2 regions of the Streptomyces sp. NPDC005262 genome follow, and region 1 is predicted to be linked to the other one. Evidence: riboswitches for the same ligand, from Rfam matches in the RefSeq annotation. Region 1 holds a riboswitch; the other holds the start of a gene.
The links. Region 1 has a riboswitch for glycine ahead of gcvP (aminomethyl-transferring glycine dehydrogenase). Riboswitches for the same ligand answer to the same signal wherever they lie in the genome.
Positions count from the first base shown of each region.

Region 2: another riboswitch for glycine. It lies ahead of gcvT (glycine cleavage system aminomethyltransferase GcvT); the one in region 1 lies ahead of gcvP (aminomethyl-transferring glycine dehydrogenase).

Region 1 is NZ_JBIAKK010000013.1:212,369-219,875, forward strand. Features, by position in the region: gene ACFYP5_RS28210 (glutamate-cysteine ligase family protein) at 1-1,141, opposite strand, end outside; gene ACFYP5_RS28215 (hypothetical protein) at 1,623-2,216, shown strand; gene ACFYP5_RS28220 (DUF5999 family protein) at 2,537-2,743, shown strand; gene gcvP (aminomethyl-transferring glycine dehydrogenase) at 2,829-5,714, opposite strand; glycine riboswitch at 5,909-6,006, opposite strand; gene ACFYP5_RS28230 (PRC-barrel domain-containing protein) at 6,108-6,488, shown strand; gene ACFYP5_RS28235 (DNA polymerase IV) at 6,413-7,507, opposite strand, start outside.
Region 2 is NZ_JBIAKK010000001.1:54,853-62,359, reverse strand. Features, by position in the region: gene glyA (serine hydroxymethyltransferase) at 1-1,134, opposite strand, end outside; gene gcvH (glycine cleavage system protein GcvH) at 1,155-1,532, opposite strand; gene gcvT (glycine cleavage system aminomethyltransferase GcvT) at 1,602-2,717, opposite strand; glycine riboswitch at 2,859-2,956, opposite strand; gene ACFYP5_RS00255 (AAA family ATPase) at 3,115-3,795, shown strand; gene ACFYP5_RS00250 (enhanced serine sensitivity protein SseB) at 3,876-4,646, shown strand; gene ACFYP5_RS00245 (enhanced serine sensitivity protein SseB C-terminal domain-containing protein) at 4,836-5,618, shown strand; gene ACFYP5_RS00240 (ABC transporter permease) at 6,122-7,120, shown strand; gene ACFYP5_RS00235 (ABC transporter substrate-binding protein) at 7,178-7,507, shown strand, end outside.

The sequences.
Region 1 (7,507 bases):
AGTTCTCGGCCGCGGCGGCGAACGGCAGCCTGGTCCACACCGGGCGGGACTCCTCGGCGAGCGCCCGCACCAGGCCGTAGTAGAGCGCGGCGTTGGCCATCACATCGGTGACGGTGGGCCCCGCGGGCAGGACGCGGTTCTCGACACGGAGATGGGGTACGCCGTCGGCCAGCCCGTACACCGGCCGGTTCCAGCGGTAGACCGTACCGTTGTGCAGCACGAGCTCCTGGAGCGCAGGCACCCCGCCCTCGTCGAGGACCTGGAGCGGGTCCTCCTCGTCGCAGATCGGCAGCAGCGGCGGGAAGTAGCGCAGATTCTCCTCGAAGAGCTCGTACGCGGAACCGACCCACCGCTCGCCGAACCACGTGCGCGGGCGAACTCCCTGGTTCTGCAGCTCGGGCGGCCTGGTGTCGGTGGCCTGTTGGAAGAGCGGCGGGCGGGACTCCCGCCACAGCTCCCTGCCGAACAGGAAGGGCGAGTTGGCCCCCAGGGCGATCTGAACGGCGGCGACGGCCTGCGCCGCGTTCCACACGTCCGCGAACCGAGCCGGCGTCACCTGCAGATGCAGCTGGACCGAGGTACAGGCCGCTTCGGGCGTGATCGAGGTGGAGGTACAGACCAATCGCTCCACGCCTTCGATATCGAGCGCGAAATCCTCTCCGCGCGCCGCCACCATTTGATCGTTCAGCAACACGTAGCGGTCCCCGTCCGAGAGGTTCGCCGAGACCAGGTCCCGATGGTCGAGCGTCGGCAGTATTCCGATCATCATGATGCCGGCGTCGACCTCTCCTGCCTTCCGGTGGGCATATCCGAGGCCGGTCCTGAGCTCCTCGGCCAGTTGATCGAATACGCGTCCGTGCAGGCGGTGCGGGACTATGTTCACTTCCAAATTGAACATCCCGAGTTCGGTCTGGAAATCACGGCTCGCGATCCGCTCCAGCACCGCCGCATTCATCATCCTCGGCAGACCGTCCGCACCTGCCAGATTCAGCTCGATCTCCATGCCCATGAGGTTGCGCGGGCGGTCGAACCTCTGCTCCGCCAGGAGCCTCCCCAGCCCCTCCAGGCACAGGTGGAGCTTCCTCCGGTACCTGTGCCGATCGGACAGGTCAAAGGCGCCCGCCACGACCTTCTCCCCCATCGGAGCGTCCCTCCTCGAGTGGGCAGCCCGCGGCCCAGGCCGCTCGCGTCACGGTCGATAATGCCCAGGCAGGTGATCGATAACGCCCCCACGGACACCGCGGACCCACTAATCTGAGTGCGGCCGCCGGGGGCACATTCCGACGGCATGAAGCACTGCGCAGTTCCCACCGTGCGGTGGTGGTGAAATCGTCGACGTGTTTCGGCCGACCGCCGCCGGGAAAAAACACCAGGCAGCAGCTGCGCCACACCCACCGAATCAGCAGGTTCTCCGCATAATAAAGTCCGGATACCGCCTTGCCGGCAATACATGAGGCGGCTAGCGGAAACACCGTGTGAACACCTGTCGTATAAACTCCGCGGACGAGGCAGAGAGTTGACGCACCGGCCCAGTCACCGGCCTCCTCTGGCCCCGCACGCCGACAGCGCCGTCTGCACCCGCCCACGCATCACCGTGTCTCCGAAGTGAGAGGCGACCCACTATGCCGCTGCACGTACCTCCGGCTCCCGCGCCCGCCCTGCGCAGCGTCCTCGCGGCACTCGGTTCACCCACCGCAGTCCGCGAGGCCCGCACCCCGGCTCTCCGGTCCGTCCAGGGACCGCTGAGCCCCGAACTCCCGCTCCCCGTCCATGTGCTGGACCGGATCGGCCCGAGCGGGCTCGCACCACGCACCAGGCTGGCCGCGTGGCGCTTCCTGATCCGTAGTTCGGAGCGGGCCGTCGCCGCGGCGGACACCATGCTCACCCCGGACGGGTGGACCTTCTCGCACTTCTTCGAGGGTCCGTACATCACCTCGACCGAACTCGCCCTGCGCCAGGCGGAGCCACTGACACCGCACTATCAGCCACGCCTGCTCTCCATCCCAGAGCTCTACATGCTCACACTGTGGCTGCACGAGGACATCGAGGCCGCCGCGTCCGGCGGAGCCCTCGCTCCCACCGACCTTCTGGTACCGCTGGCTCCCGCCCCGCCCGGCATCGCGGCACACCGCCCGCACCGGGTCGCCGATCTGCTCCCCGTGATGACGCTGCGTATCACCCCTGGCCCCGGTCCCCTGCTCGGTTCACCGGCCTGACCACAGCCCGCCTCCGGCTCGCATTGCTGTGCCCCGTCGCCGTTTCCGGTGGCGGGGCACAGTACTGCTCGTACGCACTCCGAGGCCATCCGGACTAGTCCGGTCCGGCTACCCCGAACCACCCGAAGGGACAGTGCAGTTGTGTTGAACCGTCCGGCCGGGTGATGCGTCATGGGAGTAGGAGAAGTGCTGCCGCGAAATCCCTGCGGATTGACGCCCGTGGGGCAACACTGGGACCGGACCGATTGATACGGGGGGCGGCCATGAACACCTCATCAAGCCGCAGGACACTCACTACGACGCAGCGAAAGAACCCACCCATGTGCCAGCACCAGCCACCCTGCCCGACCGCCGACTCAGCCGACCGGGAGGCTGCCCGCCTGATGGCTCACCACCCGGAACAGGGCTGGAGCCTGCTGTGCAACGGAGTCCTGCTCTTCGAGGACACCGGTGAGCTGCTCCCGGACGGGCAGATCATCGCCCCGCACCGGCCACTGGGAACCGGCCAGGTGATGAAGGCCGCCTGACCGCGGCCCGTACGAACGGGGGCCGGCCCGGAGAAGATCTCCGCACCGGCCCCGACGCATGTCCGCGTCACACCCGACGGGTGAGTCAGTTGTCGTACTCGTCCAGCGGCGGGCAGGAGCAGACGAGGTTACGGTCACCGAACGCACCGTCGATCCGGCGCACCGGCGGCCAGTACTTGTCGGCGGCCGAGACCCCGGCCGGGAAGACGGCCTCCTCGCGGCTGTAGCCGTGCTTCCACTCCCCGCCGAGCATGGCGGCCGTGTGGGGGGCGTTGGCGAGCGGGTTGTCGTCCGTGCTCCACTCACCGGAGGCGACCTTCTCGACCTCGTGGCGAATGGCGATCATCGTGTCGCAGAACCGGTCGAGCTCGGCAAGGTCCTCGCTCTCCGTCGGCTCGATCATCAGCGTCCCGGCCACCGGGAAGGACATGGTCGGCGCGTGGAACCCGTAGTCGACCAGGCGCTTGGCGATGTCGTCGACACTGACACCGGTCGCCTTGGAGATCGGCCGCAGATCCACGATGCACTCGTGCGCGACGAGTCCGGCCGGGCCGGTGTACAGGATCGGGTAGTGCGGTTCCAGACGCTTGGCGATGTAGTTGGCGGCGAGTACGGCGACCTGCGTCGCGCGCTTCAGGCCCTCGCCGCCCATCAGACGTACGTAGGCCCACGAGATCGGCAGAATGCCGGCCGAGCCCCACGGAGCGGCCGAGATCGGTCCGACACCTGTCTCGGGGCCCGCGGCGGGCTGCAGCGGGTGGTTCGGGAGGTACGGCGCAAGGTGTGCGCGGACACCGACCGGGCCTACGCCCGGGCCGCCGCCGCCGTGCGGGATGCAGAAGGTCTTGTGCAGGTTCAGGTGCGAGACATCGCCGCCGAACCGGCCCGGCTTGGCGAGGCCGACGAGTGCGTTGAGGTTGGCGCCGTCGACGTACACCTGACCGCCAGCGTCGTGCACCTCGGCGCAGATGTCGGCGACGTGCTCCTCGAAGACGCCGTGCGTCGACGGGTACGTGATCATGAGCACGGCCAGCTCGTCGCGGTACTGCTGGATCTTGGCGCGGAGGTCCGCGACGTCGACCTCACCGTCGTCGGCGGTCTTCACCACGACGACCTTCATGCCCGCCATCACGGCGCTCGCGGCGTTGGTGCCGTGCGCGGAGGACGGGATGAGGCAGACGGTCCGCTGGTCGTCGCCGTTGGCCCGGTGGTACGCGCGCACGGCCAGCAGGCCCGCGAACTCGCCCTGCGAGCCCGCGTTCGGCTGAAGGGAGACCGCGTCGTATCCGGTGACCTCGGCGAGGCGCTCCTCCAGCTCACGGATGAGCGTGAGGAAACCCTCCGCCTGCTCGGCCGGCGCGAACGGGTGGAGCGCGCCGAATTCCGGCCAGGTGATCGACTCCATCTCGGCGGTCGCGTTCAGCTTCATGGTGCAGGAGCCGAGCGGAATCATGCCGCGGTCCAGCGCGTAGTCACGGTCGGCGAGCTTGCGCAGGTAGCGGAGCATCGCGGTCTCGGAGCGGTGCTGGTGGAAGACCGGGTGCTTGAGGAATGCATCGGTGCGCAGCAGGGACTCGGGCAGCGCGTCGGCGGCCGCACCGTCCAGCGCCTCGATGTCGCCGTCGGTGCCGAAGGCGGCCCACACGGCGGCGATCTGCGCACGGGTGGTGGTCTCGTCGCAGGCGAGGGAGACCAGGTCGGCGTCGACGAACCGCAGGTTGACACCGCGCTCACGGGCGTCGGCGACGACCTCGGCGGCCCTGCCCGGGACGCGCACGGTGAGCGTGTCGAAGTAGGCGTCGGTCTCGACGTCGATGGAGGCGGCCCGCAGGCCCTCGGCCAGGATCGCGGCGTAACGGTGCGTGCGCCGCGCGATCGTCCGCAGCCCGTCGGGGCCGTGGTAGACGGCGTACATCCCCGCCATGACGGCGAGCAGCACCTGTGCGGTACAGATGTTGCTGGTGGCCTTCTCACGGCGGATGTGCTGCTCACGGGTCTGCAGGGCGAGGCGGTACGCCTTGTTGCCGTCCGCGTCGACGGAGACACCGACGAGGCGTCCGGGCAGGCTGCGGGCGAACTTCTCGCGCACGGCCATGAAGCCCGCGTGCGGTCCGCCGAAGCCCATCGGCACGCCGAAGCGCTGCGTGGTGCCGACGGCGATGTCCGCGCCGAGGTCGCCGGGCGAGGTGAGGAGGGTCAGGGCCAGCAGGTCGGCGGCGACGGTGACGATGGCACCGAGCTCATGGGCCTGCTCGATGACGGGCTTGATGTCCCGGACGGCGCCGGAGGCACCCGGGTACTGGAGCAGCAGGCCGAACACACCGCGCTCGGCGATGTCGGCGGGGATGCCCTCGCCGAGGTCGGCGACGACCACCTCGACACCGGTCGGCTCGGCGCGGGTCTCTATCACGGCGATGGTCTGCGGCAGGGTGTCCGCGTCGACCAGGAAGACGCCGTTCTTGACCTTGCCGACGCGCCGTGCGAGTGCCATGGCCTCGGCGGCCGCTGTGCCCTCGTCGAGCAGCGAGGCGCCGGAGGTGGGCAGCCCGGTCAGCTCGGCGACCATCGTCTGGAAGTTCAGGAGGGCCTCGAGCCGGCCCTGCGAGATCTCCGGCTGGTACGGGGTGTAGGCCGTGTACCAGGCAGGGTTCTCCATGACGTTGCGAAGGATCACCGGCGGGGTGAAGGTGCCGTAGTAGCCGAGCCCGATCATCGGGGCGAGGACCTGGTTGCGGTCGGCGAGGGAGCGCAACTCGGCCAGGACCTCGGCCTCGGTGCGGGCCGTCGGCAGCTGCAGCGCCTCCGCGCTCTTGATGACGTCGGGCACCGCGGCCGCGGTCAGGTCGTCGAGCGAGCCGTAACCGACCTGGGCGAGCATCTTCGCCTGCGCCTCGGCATCGGGTCCGATGTGGCGCTGTTCGAAGGGGATGCCCTGCTCCAGCTGGGAGAGCGGAGTGCGACGGGGGGTCATGGTGGAGGCCTCCTGGTCTGTCACGACCTGCGAGGGGCACCGCGGCGCGGGTGCCCGGACGGCCTCCCCCTCTGTCATCTCAACCTGAGAGCTTCACCGGTCCGCCTTGCGGCGTACCGACTTTCACCGTCGGTGAGGTAGGGATCCGTCCCGGCGTCAGCCGCCACGAAACCCGCCCTGCTTTCCAGAGTGACCTCGTCCGTGCGGTACGGGGGCCTGAGAGATTCCGGGGAGGATTTGCTCCTTCGGCGCCTGCCGGATTTGCTCCGGAGGACTCTCCCGCACGGGGTCAGCGGCCATAGCCAGCCTACCAGCGGGCTTCGTCTCGGAAGTCTCGAGTGGCCGAAGCCCCGGATCTGCACTTTCGTAGTGCCTGTGGAGTAGCCGCGACCAATGGGAGGGACCGTGCAGACCGACATCGATCCGCGGAGCCTGATCGGCCGCAAGGCGTTCGACCGCAAGGGCACCAAGATAGGCACCATCGACGAGGTGTATCTCGACGACGCGACCGGCGTCCCCGAGTGGGCCGCCGTACGCACCGGACTGTTCAGCAGGGACGCCTTCGTCCCGCTGGAGCCCAGCGAATTCGTCGACGATTCGCTCCGCATCCCGTTCGACCGCGCACTGATCAAGGACGCACCCGACTTCGGCGTGGGCCGCCATCTCTCGCCGGAACAGGAGCTTCAGCTCTACCGGCACTACGGTCTGGACTCGCCGCCCGAGGAGCCTGGACCGGACCGCGACTTCGGCAGGCTGGCCGGCCAGGACGAGTAGTCCACGGGATCGCGCACCAGTGGCAACGGATCCGCGGGCGACAGCTCCGGATCGTCGATACGGAACGTGCGCACCCGGCCGGGCGGCGACTCCGGTTCCTCGAACCGCACTGTCACGCGGCCCACCCCGCTGCCCTGCACCCATCCGTGACCGTAGGTGTCATGGCGTACGTCGTGCCCGGCGGGCCAGCGCCGGGCCGCGAGCTGCTCGGGGGTCTCCTGCTCCGGTGCACCGGCCGCCGACACGTCCCCGTGCTCGCCGGGGCCCGGGTCCTCGGTGGCCGGGTCGGCGGGCGCGGCCCGCTCACCGGCCGCCTGCGCGAAGAGATCCTCCTGGGTGTAGTCGGCGAGCCCCGTGACGCCCACACCGAGGAGCCGTACGCCTCCGGTGGTGTCCACGGCCTCCAGGAGCCGCGCGGCCGCCTCTCTGACCACCGCGGGGTCGTCCGTGGGCCCCCGCAGCGTCTCGGACCGCGTGAGCGTCGAGAAGTCGTACCTGCGGACCTTCAGCACCACGGTCCGTCCCGACCGCTCCGCGGCCCGCAGCCGCTGCACACACCGGTCGGCCAGCCGGTCGACCTCCGTCCTGACCCGGACCCGGTCGTGCAGGTCCATGTCGAAGGTGTCCTCGACCGAGACCGACTTCGCGTCGCGCTCCGCCACGACGGGGCGGTTGTCGTACCCGAGGGCCATGCGGTGCAGTGAGACGCCGTGGGCCTTGCCGAGCAGCCGTACGAGCTCCGCCTCCCCGGCCTCGGCCAGGTCGTCGACCGTGGTCATCCCGGCGCGTCGCAGATGGTCCCCGGTGGCCGGTCCGACGCCGGGCAGGATCCGCACGGACATCGGCGCGAGCAGCTCGCGCTCGGTGCCCGGCTCGATGAGCAGCAGCCCGTTCGGCTTGGCCTCCTCCGAGGCGATCTTGGCCAGCATCTTCGAGCCCGCCAGGCCCACCGAGCCGGTGAGGCCGGTGACGGCTCTGATGGCGTCCCGCAGCTGCTCACCGACGGCCCGTGCCGAGGC
Region 2 (7,507 bases), on a different contig from region 1:
GGTCCGGAAGCCGCGGGTGGCCAGAGCCGGCGTACCGATCCGCAGACCGGAGGTGACCATCGGCGGCCGCGGGTCGTTCGGGATGGCGTTGCGGTTGACCGTGATGCCGAGCTCGTGGAGCCGGTCCTCGGCCTGCTGGCCGTCCAGTTCGGAGTTGCGCAGGTCCACGAGGACCAGGTGGACGTCGGTACCGCCGGAGAGGACGGAGACGCCCACCTCGGTGACGTCCGGCTGCACCAGACGGTCGGCGAGGATGCGGGCGCCGTCCAGGGTGCGCTGCTGGCGCTCCTTGAACTCCTCGGTCGCCGCGACCTTGAACGAGACCGCCTTGGCCGCGATCACGTGCTCCAGCGGACCACCCTGCTGACCGGGGAAGACGGCAGAGTTGATCTTCTTGGCGAGCTCCTGCGTCGACAGGATGACGCCACCGCGCGGACCGCCGAGGGTCTTGTGCGTGGTGGTCGTGACGACATGGGCGTGCGGCACCGGGTTGGGGTGCAGGCCCGCGGCCACCAGGCCCGCGAAGTGCGCCATATCGACCATCAGGTACGCGCCGACCTCGTCCGCGATGCGGCGGAAGGCGGCGAAGTCCAGCTGGCGGGGGTACGCGGACCAGCCGGCGACGATCAGCTTCGGCTTGGACTCCTTGGCCAGACGCTCGACCTCGGCCATGTCCACGACACCGGTGTCGTCCACGTGGTACGGGACCACGTTGTAGAGCTTGCCGGAGAAGTTGATCTTCATGCCGTGGGTCAGGTGACCGCCGTGGGCCAGGTTCAGACCCATGATCGTGTCGCCCGGCTTCAGCAGCGCGAACATCGCGGCGGCGTTGGCCTGCGCACCCGAGTGCGGCTGGACGTTCGCGGCCTCGGCGCCGAACAGCGCCTTGATCCGGTCGATGGCGATCTGCTCGACCACGTCGACGTGCTCGCAGCCGCCGTAGTAGCGGCGGCCCGGGTAGCCCTCGGCGTACTTGTTGGTGAGGACGGAGCCCTGGGCCTCCATGACCGCGACCGGAGCGAAGTTCTCCGAGGCGATCATTTCGAGAGTGGACTGCTGACGGTGGAGCTCGGCGTCGACGGCGGCGGCGACGTCCGGGTCCAGCTCGTGGAGGGAGGAGTTGAGAAGCGACATCAGGTGGTCCCTTGGGGTCTTTAGTTGCCGGAGAACTCGGAGTACTCGTCTGCGGAGAGCAGGTCCTTCGGCTCTTCCGTGATGCGTACCTTGAACAGCCAGCCGCCCTCGAAGGGAGCGGAGTTCACCAGCGCCGGGTCGTCCACGACGTCCTGGTTCGCGGCGGTGACCTCACCGGTCACCGGCGAGTACAGGTCGCTGACGGACTTGGTCGACTCCAGCTCACCGCAGGTCTCGCCCTCGGTCACCGTGTCACCGACCTCGGGGAGCTGGGCGTAGACGACGTCGCCGAGCGCGTTGGCCGCGAACTCGGTGATACCGATCGTGGCCACACCGTCCTCGACGGCCGACAGCCACTCGTGCTCCTTGCTGTAACGCAGCTGCTGGGGGTTGCTCATGACCTGAATTCTCCTGTACGCGGGGGAGTGCTGATGAACGGTGGTCTTACGGGCTGAGACGCGACTGCGTCACTTCTGCCGCTTGTAGAACGGCAGGGTCACGACCTCGTACGGCTCGTGGCTGCCGCGGATGTCCACTCCGACGCCCGCGGTCCCGGGCGCGGCGTGCGCGGCGTCCAGGTACGCGATGGCGATCGGCTTGCCGAGGGTCGGGGACGGGGCACCGGAGGTGACCTGGCCGATGATCTGCCCCTCGGCGACGACGGGGAAACCGGCGCGCGGCACCCGGCGGCCCTCGGCGATCAGGCCGACCAGCTTGCGCGGCGGGGCGCTCTCGGCACGCTCGGCGGCGGCCTCCAGTGCCTTGCGGCCGACGAAGTCGCCCTCCTTCTCGAACTTCACGACCCGGCCCAGACCGGCATCGAACGGCGTCAGCTCGGTGGTCAGCTCGTGCCCGTACAGCGGCATGCCCGCCTCCAGGCGCAGCGTGTCACGGCAGGACAGGCCGCACGGGATGAGGCCGTGCGGGGCGCCCGCCGCGGTGAGGGCCTGCCAGAGCTGCTCGGCGTGCTCGGGGGCCACGAACAGCTCGAAGCCGTCCTCGCCGGTGTAGCCGGTGCGGGCGATCAGCGCGGGCACGCCGGCGACGGTGCCGGGCAGGCCCGCGTAGTACTTCAGACCGTCCAGGTCGGCGTCGGTGACCGAGGCCAGGATGGCGGGGGACTCGGGGCCCTGGACGGCGATCAGCGCGTACGCGTCGCGGTCGTCGCGCACCACAGCGTCGAACCCGTCGGCGCGGGCGGTCAGGGCGTCCAGCACGATCTGGGCGTTCCCGGCGTTGGCGACGACCATGTACTCGGTCTCGCCGAGGCGGTAGACGATCAGGTCGTCCAGGATCCCGCCGTCCTCGGCGCAGATCATCGTGTAGCGGGCGCGGCCGACGGCGACGGTGCCGATGTTGCCGACCAGCGCGAAGTTCAGGAACGCCGCTGCCTGCGGGCCGGTGACGGTGATCTCGCCCATGTGCGACAGGTCGAAGAGGCCGGCCTTCGTACGCACCGCGTTGTGCTCGTCGCGCTCACTCGCGTACCGCAGCGGCATGTCCCAGCCCGCGAAGTCGGTCATGGTCGCGCCCAGCGAGCGGTGCAGGGCGTCGAGGGCGGTGAGACGGGGGGCGTTGCTCATAGGTCTGGCTCCCAGGGCATGACGACGAGGACGATCCCTCCCCATCTGTCATCGGAACCTGAGAGGTTCGCCGAGAGACCCTGACGGGTTCGGCTTGCACCTTGGGTGGAGCCGCCGCGGCGGCTCGCTTTTCAGATCTGCCTCATCCACGCGGTACGGGGCCTGAGAGATTCAAGGGAGGATCTTGCTCCTTCGGCGCCCGGCACGGTCAACGGCCGGAACTCTCCCGCGTGGATTCAAGCGGCCTTTATGCAGTTGGCCGGGTCATCATCGCACGCATTGCGGAAGAGTGGGGCGTCGGTACCGCGTGAGGGAAACGAACGGTGGGACGGTTGTCTCGCATTGCCTTTTCTTTACACTTCGAGGGCAGGCGTGGGTGACCGACAGGGGGAGGGCAATGACGTTGCAGCGGTACGCGACGACCGCGGGGGTCGCGCACGGCGCGATGACCGCGCAGCCGGGCACACCTGTCCGGGAAAGGCTCGGCACGCACGCACCCGTCGTGCGCGATCTGCGCGAGCGCGCCGGGCGCAGCCCGCGCGGCCTGCACTTCGCCGCGGGCGATGTGGTGGTGGTCTCCGGGCTGCCGGGCAGCGGCAAATCGACGCTCATCCGGCGAGCGGTGGCCGTACGGGCCATCGACTCCCAGGACACCCGGGACCGCTGGGCGCGGCGAGTGCCCCGCTTACTCCCGTACGCCCTCTACCGCCCGCTGGTCCGTGTCGCCCACTACTGGGGGCTCTGGCGGGCGCTGCGCTCCGGTGACCCGGTCGTGGTCCACGACTGCGGTACCCAGGCGTGGGTGCGGGGCTGGCTGGCCCGGGACGCGCGACGCCGCGGCCGTGTCCTTCACCTCGTCCTGCTGGACGTCACCCCTCAGGTGGCGAGGGAGGGCCAGCGCGAGCGAGGGCGCGGAGTCTCGGGTTACGCCTTCGCCCGGCACCGCAGGGCCGTCGGCAGGCTGCTGCGGGACACCGAGGCCGGCATCCTGCCGCCCGGCTGCTGCTCGGCGGTGCTGCTGGACCGGGAGGCGGCCGGGATGCTCGCCCGGATCACATTCACCGACCACAGCCTGTAGCACCACTGCCGCCCGTCAGCGCGGAAGGGCGCGCCAGAGTTACTGTTCTGCGGCAAGCCGTGGGGCGAGAAGGGGAAGCAGTGGACATTCCGGCACCGGTCCAGACCCATTTGCAGGGCGGATGGCCGGCCAATGAGCTCGAAGAGGTGCTCGGGGCCTCGCTCGGCAGCCCGGAAGCGGGCGGCCGGCTCGTCGAAGTGCTCGGCCGCAGTCATCTCTGGGTGCCCCTTCCCAACGGCGGCGGTCCCGACGCCCCGTCGCTCGATCTGCCCACGGTGGAGATCGAGGGTGCGGCGTACGTTCCCGTCTTCAGCTCCGAACAGCAGTTCCTGAGCTGCGTCGGCACCCATATGTCCTTCACCGTGGCGCCTGCCCGCGAATTCGCCCGCGGACTGCCCCCGCAGCTCGGCATCGCGGTGAATCCGGGTGGCGCCGTCGGCATGCCGCTGCCGCCGCCCGCCGTCGCCGAGCTCTGCCGCGCCGGACGCACCTCTCTGGACGGGCCGGCCAGCGGCGGCCGTGTCCGCCTGTACGAGCCGGACTGGCAGGAGGAGCCCGTCGACTTCCTCGCCGCCGCGGCCGGCGAATTCGAGGAGAGCGGTGTCGTGCGCACCGCCCGTCGCACGCTGGCCAGCATCGAGGGCGGCGACCCCGTCCTCTTCATAGGCGTCGAGTTCTCGACGTGGGACGGTGCCGGACGCAATGCCCCGATGGATGCCCTGGGCCGCGCGCTCGGCCGGGTCGAGGTGCCCTGGCCGGTCAACCTGGTCCTGCTGGACGTGGCGCAGGACCCGGTAGCCGACTGGATGCGGGCCAGGATCCGGCCGTTCTACCAGCGCGAGGGCCACTGAGCGGCCTGCCGCCCCCTTGCCGGAGCCCGGCGGCCGGTGCGCGACCCGTCGGCCTGTGACGTCAAGTCGGTGTCAGGGACGCCGCTTAAGCTGGTTTGATGATGGCTAGTGCCTCGGCCACCGTGCCGCACCCGTGTGCCCCGGGAGCGGCAGGCCGACACAGTGGATCGAAGAGGGGCGGGACCCAGGGTGAGTGCGTCAGGCACCGCGGCGGCCGGGCAGGTCGAGCACATGCTGCGTCAGGTGACGCCCGGGCGCTACGACGCGTACGAGGCGTTGCTGCGGGCCCTCGCCCAGGACCGGATCTGGATGCTGCTCTGGCACGGCCAGGCCGGATCGCCGGACGCCCAGTACGGGAACATGGAGATCGACGGGCTCGGCTACGCCCCCTGCGTGACCTCGGCCCAGGAACTCGCGGCCAGCGGATGGAACCGGGCCCATGAGGTGGTCACGGGCGTCGACATCGCCCGCGCCCTCTTTCCCGACCGCTGGGGCATCTGGCTCAACCCGCACGCCCCCGGTGGCGGCGTCGGCATTCCCTGGCTGGATCTGAGACGGATCGCCACCGGACTCGACCGGATGCCCGCGGGCCCCCTCCGGCTCACCGAGCCGGCCATCGAGATCCCGCAGTTCTACGCACTGCTGTCGCAGAACGCCCATCGCACCCCTGCGATCCGCTCGCTGCGCCGCGCCTGGGTGCAGCCCGCACTGGGTGTCCCCTATCTCGCCATCGGTCTCGATCTCTACGACACGAGTCAGTCCTCCGTCGACACGGTGCGCGCGATGATGCAGCAGTCGATCGGCGCGGTCCCGGACGGGCTCCCCGTCTCGACCGTCGCCATGTCCGACGAGTACGACCCGGTCGCGATGTGGCTGCGTGCCAACGCCCGCCCGTTCTACGACCGCGAGGCACACGCCCAGGCCGGTCCGCCGCCCGCCGCCGGTTCCGCCTACGGGTACCCCTTCGGGTAGATGAGCCGGAGGCGTCCGGGATTGTCCCGCCGCGCCCCCGACGGGCAGGCGCGCCCGGTGAGTTGACCCGGGCTGTGCGCCGATCCTGCCGAAATCGCTTGAGCTACCGGCAAATGACGTCACGGAAGCCCAAGTCCGGACAATTCCTGCCTACCGGAGCATCCGGCGCTTCCCATGGATCCTGGAGCAACTGGCCGGAAAACAGCGGTGGTTCGAAAGCCTGAATCCGCTCCCCGGGCAACGCTGTCCGGATTACGGAATCCTTCTGACCTCATCACGTTTGAGCAAACATTCCCCGTCAGGTCTGGCGGGTGATCGCAGGCGCGTTGAAGACTCCCCGGACAGAGGGATGTCGGTTCCGGTGCAGAGCGCTCCGGAACGGGACGCCGTTCCTCGGCACCACCTGAACCACCCGGCAACACGGCAGCAACGGACCGCACCGTCGACCCGGGCGGCCGCCAAGCATCGTCGGCAACCGTCGGCACGGGCAAGCACGAGGGACGATGACCGCACCCATAGAGACCACTGAATCGCAGGCCGGTTCTCAGCCCGAGTCTGTGCTGAAGGGCGTCAAGGCCTCACAGATCGAGGGTCGTTCGCTAGGACGGATCGCCTGGAACCGCTTCAAACGCGACAAGGTGGCAGTCGCCGGCGGCATCGTTGTCATCCTGCTGGTGCTGCTGGCCGTGCTCTCCAAGCCGATCCAGGCGATGTTCGGTCTCGACCCCAACGAGTTCCACCAGGACCTGATCGACCCGGCGCTGCTGTCGCCCAAGGGCGCCTGGGGCGGCATGAGCTGGGATCATCCCCTCGGTGTCGATCCGCAGTACGGACGCGACATCCTGTCCCGGATCATCGAGGGTTCCTGGGTGTCCCTCCTCGTCGCGGGCGGCGCGACTCTGGTCTCCGTGATCATCGGTGTGATCATGGGCGTCACCGCAGGCTTCTACGGAGGCTGGGCCGACAGCCTCATCAGCCGCACGATGGACGTCTTCCTCGCCTTCCCGCTGCTCCTCTTCGCGATCTCCATCTCGGCCTCGCTCCAGGACGGAGCGTTCGGACTGTCGGGGCTGCCGCTCAGGATCGCGGTGCTGATCTTCGTCATCGGCTTCTTCAGCTGGCCGTACATGGGCCGGATCGTCCGCGCCCAGACGCTCAGCCTGCGCGAGCGGGAGTTCGTGGAGGCGGCCCGAAGCCTGGGCGCCCGCGGCCCGTTCATCCTGATGCGGGAGCTGCTGCCCAACCTGGTCGCGCCGATCCTGGTCTACTCCACGCTGCTGATCCCGACGAACATCCTCTTCGAGGCGGGGCTCAGCTACCTGGGTGTCGGAATCGCTCCGCCGCAGGCCTCCTGGGGAGGCATGCTCTCCACGGCCGCCGAGATCTACCAGGCCGATCCGCAGTACATGATCGTGCCGGGTCTGGCGATCTTCATCACCGTTCTGGCGTTCAATCTGCTGGGTGACGGGCTCCGTGATGCCCTCGACCCGCGCAGCAAGTAATCCGCGGCACCTGCCAACACTTCTGCCGCAACCATCGATCGAGGGGGCATTCCTCAGGTGAAGACCAAAAGAGCGACAGCTGCGATCGCCACAGCTGTGGCAATCGCGCTGGGGGCAACCGCCTGTGGCGGTTCGGACAGCGACAGCAAGAGCAAGGGTGGTAGCAGTGGCGCCACCGACGCCGCGCTGACCTCCGTAGTCAACAAGTCGGACAAGAAGGGTGGCACGCTCGCCCTCGCACTGTCGGACGAGCCGGACTCCCTCGACCCCGGCAACACGTACTACGGCTGGGTGCAGAACTTCGCGCGCCTCTACGGCCGTACGCTGACCAGCTTCAAGCCGGCCGCCGGTGGCGCCGGTCTGGAGGTCGTCCCGGACCTCGCGGAG